3 regions of the Pseudomonas sp. FG98 genome follow, and region 1 is predicted to be linked to each of the others. Evidence: riboswitches for the same ligand, from Rfam matches in the RefSeq annotation. Region 1 holds a riboswitch; each other region holds the start of a gene.
The links. Region 1 has a riboswitch for cobalamin ahead of cobO (cob(I)yrinic acid a,c-diamide adenosyltransferase). Riboswitches for the same ligand answer to the same signal wherever they lie in the genome.
Positions count from the first base shown of each region.

Region 2: linked by a shared signal. The riboswitch ahead of ACODSK_RS02170 (TonB-dependent receptor) and the one ahead of cobO (cob(I)yrinic acid a,c-diamide adenosyltransferase) in region 1 are both predicted to bind cobalamin.
Region 3: linked by a shared signal. The riboswitch ahead of ACODSK_RS29775 (CbtB domain-containing protein) and the one ahead of cobO (cob(I)yrinic acid a,c-diamide adenosyltransferase) in region 1 are both predicted to bind cobalamin.

Region 1 covers NZ_JBMDIJ010000036.1:47,305-51,904, reverse strand. Annotated here, with positions in the region: gene ACODSK_RS19915 (C40 family peptidase) at 1-305, shown strand, start outside; gene ACODSK_RS19910 (PQQ-dependent sugar dehydrogenase) at 426-1,742, opposite strand; gene ACODSK_RS19905 (hypothetical protein) at 1,813-2,391, opposite strand; cobalamin riboswitch at 2,550-2,757, shown strand; gene cobO (cob(I)yrinic acid a,c-diamide adenosyltransferase) at 2,877-3,488, shown strand; gene ACODSK_RS19895 (cobyrinic acid a,c-diamide synthase CobB) at 3,485-4,600, shown strand, end outside.
Region 2 covers NZ_JBMDIJ010000002.1:129,775-134,374, forward strand. Annotated here, with positions in the region: gene ACODSK_RS02165 (ABC transporter ATP-binding protein) at 1-225, opposite strand, end outside; gene ACODSK_RS02170 (TonB-dependent receptor) at 273-2,411, opposite strand; cobalamin riboswitch at 2,519-2,725, opposite strand; gene grxB (glutaredoxin 2) at 2,796-3,428, opposite strand; gene ACODSK_RS02180 (SDR family NAD(P)-dependent oxidoreductase) at 3,463-4,215, opposite strand; gene ACODSK_RS02185 (pyrroloquinoline quinone-dependent dehydrogenase) at 4,272-4,600, opposite strand, start outside.
Region 3 covers NZ_JBMDIJ010000106.1:7,539-12,138, reverse strand. Annotated here, with positions in the region: gene ACODSK_RS29800 (hypothetical protein) at 1-103, shown strand, start outside; gene ACODSK_RS29795 (DUF1272 domain-containing protein) at 411-656, opposite strand; gene cobM (precorrin-4 C(11)-methyltransferase) at 726-1,472, opposite strand; gene ACODSK_RS29785 (cobalamin biosynthesis protein) at 1,502-1,927, opposite strand; gene ACODSK_RS29780 (CbtA family protein) at 1,927-2,625, opposite strand; gene ACODSK_RS29775 (CbtB domain-containing protein) at 2,637-2,825, opposite strand; cobalamin riboswitch at 2,927-3,145, opposite strand; cobalamin riboswitch at 3,202-3,410, shown strand; gene cobW (cobalamin biosynthesis protein CobW) at 3,506-4,576, shown strand; gene cobN (cobaltochelatase subunit CobN) at 4,580-4,600, shown strand, end outside.

The sequences.
Region 1 (4,600 bases):
GCTACGTGTATCGCGATGCTGCGGGCATTTCCCTGCCGCGCTCGACCCGCGAGATGATCGTCATGCGCGCGCCGGATGTGCAGCGCGATGCCCTGCAATCGGGTGATGTGGTGTTCTTTGCGACGAACGGCGCCAGCCAGGTCAACCATGCCGGTATCTACGTCGGCGAAGGGCGCTTCGTCCATGCGCCTTCCACTGGCGGCACGGTGCGCCTGGACTATCTGTCGAACAACTACTGGCAGAAGTCCTACCTGAATGCCAAGCGGGTGCTGCTGGCGCCTTCGCATCTGGCGCATAACCCATAAAGGTCCAGTGGGGCTGATGGCCTCATCGCCGGCAACGCCGGCTCCCACAGGGATTGCGTGCACCGCTAAACCTGTGGGAGCCGGCGTTGCCGGCGATGAGGCCAGTACAGACAACCACCATCAACGGGCCTTGCTCACCCGCCAAACCACATTCCCCACATCATCCGCCACCAGCACCCCGCCACGCTGGTCGGTCACCACGCCCACCGGCCGCCCCATGGCCTTGCCCTCGTCATTCAGAAAGCCGGTCAACAGGTCGATCGGTTTGCCCGCCGGCTTGCCTTCGCTACTGAACGGCACGAACAGCACCTTGTAGCCACTGTGCGGCTTGCGGTTCCACGAGCCGTGCTGGCCGATGAACGCACCTTGGTCGAACGGCGGCGGCAGCGCCCCGGCCTCGGCGAAGGCCAGCCCCAGCGAGGCGGTGTGCGGCCCGACCGCATAGTCGGGGGCAATGGCTTTAGCCACCATATCCGGGTCCTGCGGTTGCACCCGCACATCCACATGCTGGCCGTAATAGCTGTAGGGCCAGCCATAGAAGGCGCCGTCCCTGACCGAGGTGATGTAGTCCGGCACCAGGTCGCTGCCGATCTCGTCCCGTTCATTTACCGCCGTCCACAGCTGTCCACTGTGCGGCTCCCAGGCCAGGCCGTTGGGATTGCGCAGGCCGGAGGCGAAGATCCGGTGCTGGCCGGTCGCCGGGTCCACTTCCCAGATCGCCGCCCGGTCCTTCTCCTTGTCCATGCCGTTCTCGGCGACATTGCTGTTGGAACCGACGGTCACGTAGAGCTTGCTGCCGTCGCGGCTGGCGATGACGTTCTTGGTCCAGTGATGATTCAGCGGGCCGCCCGGCAACTCGGTGACGGACTCGCCCGACCCGTTCAGCGACGTGGCGCCGTCCTGGTACTTGAAGCGCAGCAAGCGATCGGTGTCGGCGACATACAGGTCGTTGCCCACCAGGGTCATGCCGAATGGCGAGTTGAGGTCCTTGAGAAATACCGTGCGGGTTTCCGCCACGCCGTCCTTGTCGGCGTCCCTCAGTAAAGTGATGCGGTTGGCGCTGGGCACCCCGGCGCCGGCCTTGGCCATGACCTTGTTCATCACCCAGCCGCGAATGCCCTTGCTGTCCTCGGGTTTCTCCGGTGCATTGCTTTCCGCCACCAGCACGTCGCCATTGGGCAGTACGTAAAGCCAGCGCGGATGGTCCAGGCCGTTGGCGAAGGCCATCACCTGGGTGCCTTGGGCAGCCTTGGGCTTGCCGCCATCGGGCCAGCCTACTGCGGGGGCGATGTTCACCGTCGGGATCAGGGTCTTGTTCGGCTCGGGCAACTGCGGCGTCGAGCCGCTGCCGTCTGTGACCTGGAGGCGGGCCGATTCGCCACAGGCGGTCAGGCCGGTAGTGATGGCCAGCAGGATGGCGATGCGCAGGGAAGGCATGGGTGACTCCTCGGGAGAACGGGTCCTAAGGAGTCAGAGGCAATGCGGCGAAGGGAGGTTCAATCCCTGATCAGGCCTGCTTCAGCAGCAGTGCCACTCCCGGATAATACTGGCCCACCTCGTCATGCAGCTTCCGATAGCCATACGGGAAGCACCAGGCAATGGCGCAGGCGGTATGTTTCTGCAGGTCGTCCACCAGGTCCTGCAACTCCTCCGGGCTGGCATGCTGGCCCAGCTTGCAGGGACTGGCGAACAGCGCAGCGATCTTCAACTGGCTGGGATAGGCGATCGCCTTGGCCGCCAGCGCGGTCTCCTGCAAGGCCACGCTCAGATCCAGGCGCCCGACCTTCGGCCAGCGTTGCTCGGCATGCAGGTAAGCTGATTCCTCCTTGCTGGCGATCAACAGATCGCAGCGCGCGCCGCGTTCGCCTTCATCGCGCTGCTTCTTGCTCTGGTAGCTCTGCAAGGTGACCAGCTCGGCCTGCCAGAGCGCCGCCGAGAGCATGCCAAGGTTGGCTTGCTGCCCCTGCCAGTGGGGGCCTTCGTTGTCCCCCAGGGTCTGGTTGAAGCGCTCGATGCATTCCCCCCAGCGCTCCAGCGCCGGGCGCAGGAACTCAAGACGGGGGTTGTTGATGATCAGACCTTGCATGCTGCTCTCCTTCGTAATTGTTGTACGAGCTACAGCGACAGCGGACGACTATGGCAATGTGATATCACTCGGTTGGAGTACGGCACAACATGAAAGTTGCGCCGTTGGTCGCAATGTGATCGGCGTCTCCAATTGACGCTCCGGGCCCAACCCTCTAACCTTCGCGACTTGTTTCAGGTGCCCTGTGAGCGCAAGTTCGACCGGGTGAAACAGGGAAGCCGGTGCGATGCCGGCGCTGCCCCCGCAACGGTAGATGAGTGCAGACCGCGCATGGCCACTGGGTTCCACACCCGGGAAGGCGCCCGGTCGGGATCGTCAGGCGATCCGCTCATGAGCCCGGAGACCGGCCTGCAAACAGTCAACGGCATCACGGCGGGTGGTGCGCGGTTTTCCGGGCTACGCGCCTGGTGTCTGCGCTTTCCTCCGTGCCCCCATCCCTTCAGCTGTCGCTCATGCCAGGCGCCAGCGGCCCGCGGAGACCCCCGATGAGCGAATCCCCCGAACGTGACGAACGCCACCTGGCGCGCATGCAGCGCAAGAAGGCGGTAATCGACGAGCGTATCGCCAATGCCCCCAACGAATGCGGCCTGCTGCTGGTGCTCAGCGGCAATGGCAAGGGCAAGAGCAGTTCGGCCTTCGGCATGCTCGCCCGGGCTCTCGGCCATGGCATGCAATGCGGCGTGGTGCAGTTCATCAAGGGCCGCAATGCCACCGGCGAGGAACTGTTCTTCCGCCGTTTCCCCGAGCAGGTGCGCTACCACGTGATGGGCGAGGGCTTCACCTGGGAGACCCAGGACCGCCAGCGCGATATCGCTGCGGCCGAAGCGGCGTGGGAAGTGTCCCGGCAACTGCTGCGCGACCCGTCCATCCAGTTCGTGGTCCTCGATGAGCTGAACATCGCCCTCAAGCACGGCTACCTCGACCTCGATACGGTGCTCGGCGACCTTCAAACCCGTCCGCCGATGCAGCATGTGATCGTCACCGGTCGCGGTGCCAAGGAAGAGATGATCGAGCTGGCCGACACCGTCACCGAGATGGGCATGGTCAAGCACGCGTTCCAGGCCGGCATCCGCGCGCAGAAGGGCGTCGAACTATGAGCGACACCCGGCATTGCCCGGCGGTGCTGATCGCCGCGCCGGCTTCCGGCCAGGGCAAGACCACCGTCACCGCAGCCCTGGCCCGCCTGCATCGCAACCAGGGGCGCAAGGTCCGGGTGTTCAAGTGCGGACCGGACTTTCTCGATCCGATGATTCTCGAACGGGCCAGCGGCGCGCCGGTGTACCAGCTCGACCTGTGGATGGTCGGCGCCGAGGAAAGCCGGCGCCTGCTCTGGGAAGCGGCGGGAGAGGCCGACCTGATTCTCATCGAGGGAGTCATGGGGCTGTTCGACGGCACGCCCTCCAGTGCCGATCTGGCCCGCCACTTCGGCGTGCCGGTGCTGGCGGTGATCGACGGCACGGCGATGGCCCAGACCTTCGGCGCCCTGGCGCTGGGGCTGGCGCGTTATCAACCTGACCTGCCGTTCGCCGGCGTGCTGGCCAACCGGGTTGGCTCGCTGCGCCATGCGCAATTGCTCGAAGGCAGCCTCACTGAAGGCCTGCGCTGGTACGGCGGGCTGTCGCGGGAAACCGGCATCGAGCTGCCGAGCCGCCATCTGGGCCTGGTCCAGGCCAGCGAACTGACCGATCTTGATCTGCGCCTCGATGCCGCAGCCAAGGCCCTGGGTGACAGTTGCCAGTCCGCCTTGCCGCCGCCGGTGGCCTTCGAGCAGCCGGCGCCGCGGGTGATCGAGCGCAAGCTGCAAGGCGTGCGCATCGCCGTAGCCCGTGACGAAGCCTGTGCCTTCACCTATGGCGCCAGCCTCGACCTGCTGCGCGAGATGGGCGCCGAGCTGAGCTTCTTCTCGCCGATCCATGATCGCGAACTGCCGGACGCCGACAGCCTGTACCTGCCCGGCGGCTACCCGGAACTGCACCACCATGCGCTGTCGGCCAACACCGCGATGCTGGCGGCGATCCGCGCCCATCACCAGGCCGGCAAGCCGCTGCTGGCCGAATGCGGCGGCATGCTCTACCTGCTCGATGCGCTGACCGATGTCGCCGGCGAGCGCGCCGAACTGGCCGGCCTGCTGCCGGGCGAGGCGGTGATGCAGAAGCGTCTGGCGGCCCTGGCCCTGCAGGCGGTCGAATTGCCGGAAGGCACCCTGCGC
Region 2 (4,600 bases), on a different contig from region 1:
GCGCTGCCAGAGATCATCGGCGCCGAGCAGGACGCGCCCTGCGCTCGGTTCGGTGAAGCGATAGGCGCAGCGCAGCAGGCTGCTCTTGCCGCTGCCATTGGGGCCGATCAGCCCGACGAACTCGCCCTGCTCCACTTGCAGGTCAATGTCCTGCAACAGCGGCCGTGGCGCTTGCCCGCGTTGTCGAAGGGTCCAGTCCAGCGCTTCGATGTTCAGGCTTGTCATGCGGTACACCTTGAGCAGGCACCGGCCAGGGGGCCGGTGCGACAGGGTCAGAAGCTGTAGTCGGCGGTGACGAAGAACGAACGCGGTTCGCCCAGGTACCACTGCCGGCCATTGTTGCTGGTGGTGGTAGCGTACTGACGGTCGAACAGGTTGTTCAATTGCAGGCCGAGGGTCAGGTCCTTCTGCACGTGCCAGTCGAAGTTGGCGTCGACCACGGTGTAGCCCGCCACCTCGACGGTGTTGGCGTTGTCGCCGTAGCGGCTGTCGACATAGCGCGCACCGGCACCGGCACTGAAGCGCTGGTCGAAGTCCTTGCTCAGCCACAGATTGGCGGAACGGCGCGGTACGTTGGTCGGGCGGTTGCCGGAGTAGTCGTTGCTGCCACTGGCGAACTCGTCGAACTCTGCCCGCACCCAGGCCGCGTTGGCCGACAACTGTACGTCGTAGGGCAGGCGCAGTTCCAGGGTGGCCTCGATACCGTCCGAGCTCTGCTGGCCAATTTGCTGCTGCACGGTCGGGTTGGCCGGATCGGTGCTGAGCAGCTTCTTCTTGACGATGTGGTAGGCCGCCAGGGTCCATTCCCCGCGTCCCTCGGGGAGCATCTGCTTGATGCCGACTTCGGTCTGCCTGGCCGTGCTCAGGTCCCATTGTTGCTGGGCGGGATTGAGGGTCAGCAGGTTGCTCACGCCTTCGGTGCTGGTGGCGTGCTGACCGTAGAGCGACAGGTCCTCGGTGACGGCGAGCACCAGGCCTGCGCGCCAGTTGTCGCCGGACAGGCTGCGATCGGTGCGGGTGTCGTTGTCCAGGTTGTCGCGGTCCAGATGCACCTGGTCGCGGCGCACGCCGGTGATCAGCGACAGGCGCTCGCTGAGCTGGGTGCGGTTTTCCGCGAACAGCGAGAACTGCCGGGCCTGGTTGGCCTCGCGGGAACGGTACGGGTCGTCGCTGATGTACTCGCCGCCACCGGAGCCGGCCAGCGGCACGGTATCGCTCAGGGTATTGCCGAAGTCATGCTTGCGCACGAAGCGGATCGAGTTGTAGTCGGTGCCGACCACGGTCTGGCTGTCCAGGCCGAACAGAGAGTGCTGCAGGGTGAACGTCTGGCGATCGCCGATCTGCTCCTGGGTCTGCTTGATGCTGATGAAGTCGCTGCGCTCGACCAGGTCGCCCGGCTGCCAGGTGTAGGTTTCGGCATTGCGCCAGCGGCGCTGGACCTTGAGGAAGTACAGCTGGTTGCTGGCGCTGAGGTTGTCGTTGATCTGCCAATCGGTGACCAGACGCGTGGACTGGTCGTTGTAGCGCACTTCGGCGTTGTCGACGTTGTAGTTGTGGTCGCGCAGCGATTCGCGGAAATGCCCGTTCACCAACGGCGTGCCGAAGTAGCGTTGCGGGTCCTGGTCGCCGTAGTCATGGCTGAGGGTGAAAGCCAGGTCGTCGTTGGCCTGCCAATGCAGCGAGCCGCTGATGGCCAGGCTTTGCGAGTCGCCACGGTCGACCCAGCCATTGCTGGCCAGCTTGTTCAGGTTGAGGCGGTAGCTCAGGGTGTCGGTCAGCGAGCCGCCGCTGTCCAGGGCCATCTGCCGACGGTCGTCGGAGCCATAGCCGAAACGCACATGGTTGCGGATCTCGCCCTCGAACGGCTTCTTCGGCACCACGTTGATCACCGCGCCGGTGGCGCCTTCGCCATACAGCACCGACGCCGGGCCGCGCAGCACATCGATGCGCTCGACCGACCAGGTGTCCACCGGGAAGGTCACCGTGCCGGCGCCGACGTACAGGCGGGTGCCGTCGTACAGCTGCATGGTCGAGCTGTGCCCGGTGAAACCGCGGGCCGACAGCGCTGTGCCGCCGTTGCCGGGGGAGCCGATGAAGGTGATGCCGGGGGAGCGGGTGACGGCGTCCTGCACCGTGGCGTTGTTGCGTTTGAGGATCTGCTCCGAGCCGATGCTGGTGACGCTGGCGGGCGTCTCCAGCGGCGTCAGGTTCAGGCGCGAGCCGCTGGTGCTCGGGGTGTGCAGATCTGGCTGCGGACTTTGCTCGGCGACGTCGGTGATGTCCGTCGCAGGCAGCGCCAGTGGTTTGTCGGCCTCGGCGGCCTGAGCGGAGATGGAAAGGAAAACACAGGGCACCAGGCTTGCACGCAGCAGCGTGCCTGGCGAACAACTGAACAACGAATTACGGGACATGTCGTTCCACTTGAAGCAGGAATGGAAGAAGCCCGGAGGGAAAAACGCACAGGAGATTGCAGGCGCACGCGCCTACCAAAACCGGCCTGCGCCCGCCCACCGCGGGTTGCCTATCGATGCTTCAGGCCGGTCTCCGGGCTCGCGAGGGTCGTGAAGCGTTCGCCTTCCCATGACAAGTCACAGTGGCGTTTTGAACGCTTCGCTCGCATACCGTTGCGGGGGCAGCGCCGGACTGATCATCACGCGATGACGAACCGGCTTCCCGTTTCACCCCATGCACGGCGGCAGGGGGCACCTGAAACAGGCGCGCAGATGACCATCAAAGTGCCGCTACGTCAAGCAGAGATCGGCCCGGGAGCGCGCAGTCTCCCGTTGAAAACAGCCTCAGGACTGCTGCGAAAACAGCATCGGCACCCCACACCGTGCGCCGATTCGCTGCATGTAATCCAGCACAGCAGGCGGGAACTCGAGTCCTCTGGTAATCGACAATGACCGCAACACCGGCCACAAGGTGATGTCGTTGATGCCCAGGGCCGTGCGTTGATCCAGCAACGGCGCCAGCTCTTGCAGTCGCTGGTTGACCTCGACCAGCAGCTCCGGGGTGGCCTCGCGCAAGGCTTGAAGATCGCCGAAGGCCTGCTCCTCGCGCAAGCGATAGGCCTCCCGCGCCTGGGCCGTGGCAAGCTCGGCAAAGTCGCCGTTGACGAAACGTGGAATGAACAGCTTGAGCGCAGACGCCCATACCTGCTTCACCCAGGTATCGAGCGATTCGTCGCGAGGCGCCGTAAGCACCGACGGAACGAAAGAGTCGACATAACGAACGATGTCCAGGCTCTCCCCCATATGCGTACCGTCCTCCCGTTGGAGGATCGGCACGGCCTTTTTGCCGATAAGACTTAGCGGCGTTTCGGCGTCGCCCTCCATGATGACCTCAAGGTCGACGAGCATTGCCTTGAGCCCGAAGATCATTCGCGCACGGGTGCAGAACGGGCAGTGCTCGTAGATGTACAGCTTCATCGCAGGTCCTTGCATGTCGTTACCCCGTTGCCGTTCAGAACTGCACCCCACGGGTCAGCCCGCCATCGACGAGCAGGTTGGTACCGGTGGTGAAACTGGCCGCCGGACTGGCGAGGAAGACCACGGCCCTGGCCACCTCCAAGGGCGTGGCCATGCGTCCGAGAGGATTTTCCGCCAGGCACCTGGCGAAGGTTTCCGGCTGCTCGCGTTCGATATCGCCCCAGACCCCATCGGGGAAGTAGACGTTGCCGGGGGACACGCTATTCACCCGAATACCGTCACCGGCATGACGCGCCGACAGGGTTTTACCGTAGTGCAGCAACGCGGCCTTGAGGATGCCGTAGGGCTCGGCGAACTGGTCGACTTCGCGGCCCGAGACACTGGAGATCAGCACGATCGACGCTGCAGCCGACTGGCGCAGCGCTGGCAACGCCGCCTTGACCATCGCGGCGCTGCCCAGCAGGTCGGTGTCGAACGCCCTGCGCCAGGTGTCGAGGTCTTCGCCACCGGCCAGGGCACTGACATTGGGGACGACGATATCGAGCCCGCCCATGCGCTCGGCAGCCGCACCCACCCACTCGGCGATCTGCTGCGGGTGGGTCACATCCACGGCAGTGCCGAAGGCCCGCGCGCCGAACGCGGCACCTGCCGCCTCCACGCCGGAAACACCGCGGGCACAGAATTCGACCTGTGCGCCCTCATCGAGAAACAGTTGCACGATCGCGCGCCCGATCCCGCGTGAAGCGCCGCTGACCAGCACGCGCTTGTCCTTCAAGCCCAGATCCATCATCTATCTCCTCTTGGCAGGGTCCACGACGGCGCTGTACAGCGCCGTCGGGCTGTCTACTTGCGCAGCTTGTACGCAATGATCGCGTCACCCGTTCCGGTTTCCATGAAGGCATGGCCCGACGCTGAGATCAGCACATACTGCTCGCCGTCGACCTCGTACGAGATCGGGTTGGCCTGGGCCCCTACCGGCAGCACATCCTCCCAGAGCACCTCGCCGGTGGCGGTGTCGATGGCGCGGAACAGATTGTCGGTGGCGGCGCCAATGAAGGTCAGCCCACCCGCCGTCAACACGGCACCACCGTTGTTCGGCAGGCCGATGGTCAACGGCAGGTGCGACGGGATGCCGAAGGGACCGTTGCGCCGGGCGGTGCCCAGGGGTTCGT
Region 3 (4,600 bases), on a different contig from region 1:
CGATATCCCGGCGATTATCAGCAGCGTGATCGGCGGTGGTGCCGGTGGTGCGGTGCTGACCTGGGTGGTGGGCTTCATCAAGAGCAAGATGCAGACCCATTGATGTGAGCGCTATCGCCGGCAAGCCGGCTCCCACAGTGATCTTGCCGGGCACAAGGCCCATGGTTGGCACATAACCCTGTGGGAGCCGGCCCAGCCTTTCAGGCTGCGCTGTCGCGCAGAGAACAGGTCTAAAAGCGACGCGGTCCCTGTGGGAGCGGGTTTACCCGCGATTACGATGGCGTCGGTGATGCCACCATCGTAATCGCGGGTAAACCCGCCCCCATAAATACCTGCAAAATCAATAAGTTATGTGTTGTTCTATGAGAGCCGGCTTGCCGGCGATAGGGCCATCCGTTGCAACACAGATTTCAGTGCGTCACACACCCCTCGACCTTCACCGTACGCTGTGTGGTCGCCGGGTTCTTCGCCAGCTTCTCGCCCACTCGCGCCGGCCGCGGTTGCAGTTCGCCGCCGCAGTTCGGGCATTTGCCCTTGAGCGTGTCCTGCGCGCAGTCGCGGCAATAGGTGCATTCGAACGAACAGATCATCGCGTCACGGCTGTCGCCCGGCAGTGGTGTGGCACAGCATTCGCAGCAAGGACGAAGTTCCAGCATCGGGGGAAATCCTTTCTTGGGTGGTGGTTGCGCTACTGTGCAGGCGCAGTGATGGCAATGCAATACGCCTCAGGGCCGGTACAGGTGGGCATGTCCGGCGCGGTACAGCGCTGACTCGCTGAAGCTGTCGGCGGCCAGCACCCGGCCAACAAGAATCAGTGCGGTGCGCCGGAATCCCTTGGCAGCACTCAGCTCGACGATATCGTCCAGCGTTCCCAGCACCCAGTCCTGATCCGGCCAGGTCGCACGATGGACCACGGCGATCGGGCAGTCGCCGCCGTAGTGCGGGCGCAACTCCTCGACGATCCGTGGCAGATGACGCACCCCCAGGTGGATTGCCATGGTGGTCTGGTGGCTGGCCAGGCTGGCCAGGGCTTCGCCTTGCGGCATGGGTGACGAATCGGCGAAGCGGGTGAGGATCACGCTCTGGGCGATATCCGGCAGGGTCAGTTCGCAGCCGAGCAGGGCGGCGCTGGCAGCAGTGGCGGTGACGCCGGGGATGATCTGGTAGGGAATGCCCAATGCGCGCAGGTGGCGGATCTGCTCGCCGATGGCGCCGTACAGGCTGGGGTCGCCGCTGTGCACACGGGCCACGTCCTGGCCTTTGTCGTGCGCCTCGCGGATGGCCTTGATGATCTGCTCCAGGTGCAGTTCGGCACTGTTGATCAGGGTCTCGGCGTTGTGGCCTTCGAGCACCGCAGTGGGCACCAGGGAGCCGGCATAGATGATCACCGGGCACTGGCGGATCAGGCGCTGGCCCTTGACGGTGATCAGCTCCGGATCGCCGGGGCCGGCACCGATGAAATAAACGGTCATGAGAGGTCTCGCGAAGGCAGGGTGGCGAATTATCCGCCAGAAGCAGGGATCCAGGCCAATGCCAGGGTCATCTCGTCGCGCACGATGCGTTCGACCCGCAGTTGCGCCGTACCACCGCCCAGTCGCTCGGCCAGGGCCAGGGCACTGCTTTCCGCCACGCCATAACACCCGCTATGGCGGAAGGTGATCGCGGAACGATGGCTAAGACGCGGGGCGAACGAGGCCAGTTCGATGGCGCTGAAGAAGTGCAGGGGCAGGGCGAGGTCGCTGGCCAGTTGCAGCAGCCCGCTTTCACCGCGCTTGAGGTCGATGCTGGCCAGGCCGACCAGGGCACTGAAGGGCATGTTGCGCGACTGCATCACATCCCGCAGCAGCCCGGCCAGTTCACTGGCCGGGACGCCTCGACGGCAGCCCAGCCCGGCGTACAGCGGTGCCACGCCGGGCGGGACGGCCATCAGGCAGCTTGGCGCCGGTACAGCCAGGCGCTGATCAGGCCCAGGGCCAGCCAGAAGCCGGCATTGGTCAGCAGCGAAGCAACGATGAACTGCGATTCCAGGGCTTCCGGGGCCAGGCTTTCATGGACCTCCGGTTGCGGCGCGCCGATCACGTGGGGGATCACCAGCAGGGCCAGTCCGGCAGCCTTGAGCACCCAGTTGCCGGCGAACACCATCAGCGCCAGGCCGACGGCGGTGGCGGCAGCGGTACCTACCCACCAGAACTGGCGCTGGGCCAGATCGGCGGCAGCGGTGCCCGGCAACTCCGGTGGCAGGCCGAGGTTCGGCGCCAGGCAGAACACGGCGAAACCGCCCAGTCCCCAGAGCGCGCCGACGCCGACGCTGCCAGGGTTGCGCAGGGTGTACATGGCTGCCAGCAGCAGGGCGAAGCCCACCGCGACGACCAGGTTGCCGCCGGTGGTGGACAGCACGCGCTGCCAGCCATCTTCCGGCGACCAGGCTTCTGCGTCGTGGTGATGACCTTCGCCGGCCGCAGCGGCATCGGCGTGTTCGTGCTCATGAGCGGCGGCCGGGGCCGAGTTTTCGTAGGTTTCCGCCTTGAGGATCAGCGGCGCGACCCAGAAACTCTGCAGCAGGGTCAGCAACAGCGCGGCCAGCAGACCGGTAAAGCCCGCAGTGCGAGCGATGCGAGTGAACATGCGGTCAGGCCTCAGTGGCAGGGGAAGGCGGCGCTGTGGCGGGTGTCGTGGGCGGCGTTGTGCACCGCTTCGATATGCGAGAAGCCGGCGAAGTAGACCAGGCACAGGCCCAGGACCGAGGCGCTGACGGCAGCGACGATGCGCTGGCTGAGGGTCGTGGAGGTGCTGCTGGCGTGGCTGGCGGTGCTGGTGATGGGCATGGCGCTTTCCTCTGGGGGTGTTGTCCTGGCAACGGGCAAGCGCGAAGAACTCCCGGGCGCAAGGCGCCGAGGAGTTGCAACATCGCCCGCCCACCGCGGGTTTGGTCAAATCGGTCTTGGGCCGGTCTCCGGGCTTGCAAGGGGTTGATTACCACGGCGTCTCCTTCCCATGCCGGACTGCTGGCACAGTGGATCAGACGCTTTCCTTGCCTACCGTTGCGGGGGCAGCACCGGATTTGTCAGACCTGCAAGGTCGCGACGTACCGGTTTCCCGTTTCACCTTTTGTAATAAAAAAGGCACCCAAACGAATCGCGCTAGGAAATCACGCGCGTTGACATCCGTCAATACAGCGGTTGACCGCCCTTCGGGCACTGCGTAGCCTTGCCGCTTCGAGGTTCTCCGGCCCTGCAAGACGAGTGTCGGAGCTAAGACGGGAACGCGGTACCAAGCCGCGGCTGCCCCCGCAACTGTAAGCGCTGAGCCCATCGACCATTGCCACTGCCGATATATAAGGCGGGAAGGCGTCGATGGCGTCCCCGGGACACCGCGCGAGCCAGGAGACCTGCCTCGAACAGATTGCACATTAACCGGGCGGGGTGATCCGGTGGCGAACGCGTCCAGACCGCAAGGTCCGTGGCAGCCGTCCCCCATGCCCGCCATCCTGCCAAGGGCATCCGACATGAAAACACTGGCCAAACTCCCCGTTACCATCGTTACCGGCTTCCTCGGCTCGGGTAAGACCACCCTGCTGCGGCACATGCTGGACAACGCCAATGGCCGCCGTATCGCGGTGATCGTCAACGAATTCGGCGAACTGGGCATCGACGGTGAAATCCTCAAGCAATGCAGCATCGGCTGCACCGAGGAAGAGGCCAACGGCCGTGTCTACGAACTGGCCAACGGCTGCCTGTGCTGCACCGTCCAGGAAGAGTTCTTCCCGGTGATGCGCGAGCTGGTGGCGCGCCGTGGCGACCTTGACCAGATCCTGATCGAAACCAGCGGCCTGGCCCTGCCCAAACCCCTGGTCCAGGCCTTCCAATGGCCGGAAATCCGCAACGCCTGCACCGTCGACGCAGTGATCACCGTGGTCGACAGCCCGGCCGTGGCTGCCGGCACCTTCGCCGCCTTCCCGGAGCAGGTCGATGCCCAGCGCAAACTGGACCCGAACCTCGACCACGAGTCGCCGCTGCATGAACTGTTCGCTGACCAACTGGCCAGCGCCGACCTGGTGATCCTCAACAAGGCCGACCTGATCGCCCCCGAGGCCCTGGCCGCAGTGCGCGCCGAAGTGCAGGAAGAACTGCCGCCGGCAGTGAAGGTGATCGAAGCCAGCAAGGGCGTGCTGCCCTTGGAAGTGCTGCTGGGCCTCGGTGCCGAGTCGGAAGCCCACATCGATGGCCGCCGCACCCACCATGATTCCCACCATGACGGCGATGATGACCACGACGATCACGATCACGACGCCTTCGACTCCATCTCCCTCGACCTGCCCGAGGCCGACGAAGCCCTGCTGCTGGACGCCCTGACCCAGCTGGTGGTGGACACCGGCATCCTGCGGGTCAAGGGCTTCGCGGCGATCCCCGGCAAGCCGATGCGCCTGCTGATCCAGGGCGTGGGCACGCGCTTCGACAAGCACTTCGACCGCGCCTGGCGCAGTGATGAGGCACGCATTACCCGCCTGGTGCTGATCGGCCAGGACCTCGATGCCGTGGCCCTGGAAGCCCGCCTGCGCGCTGCCTTGGGCGCCTGATCCATGCACCTGCTGCGGACCCAG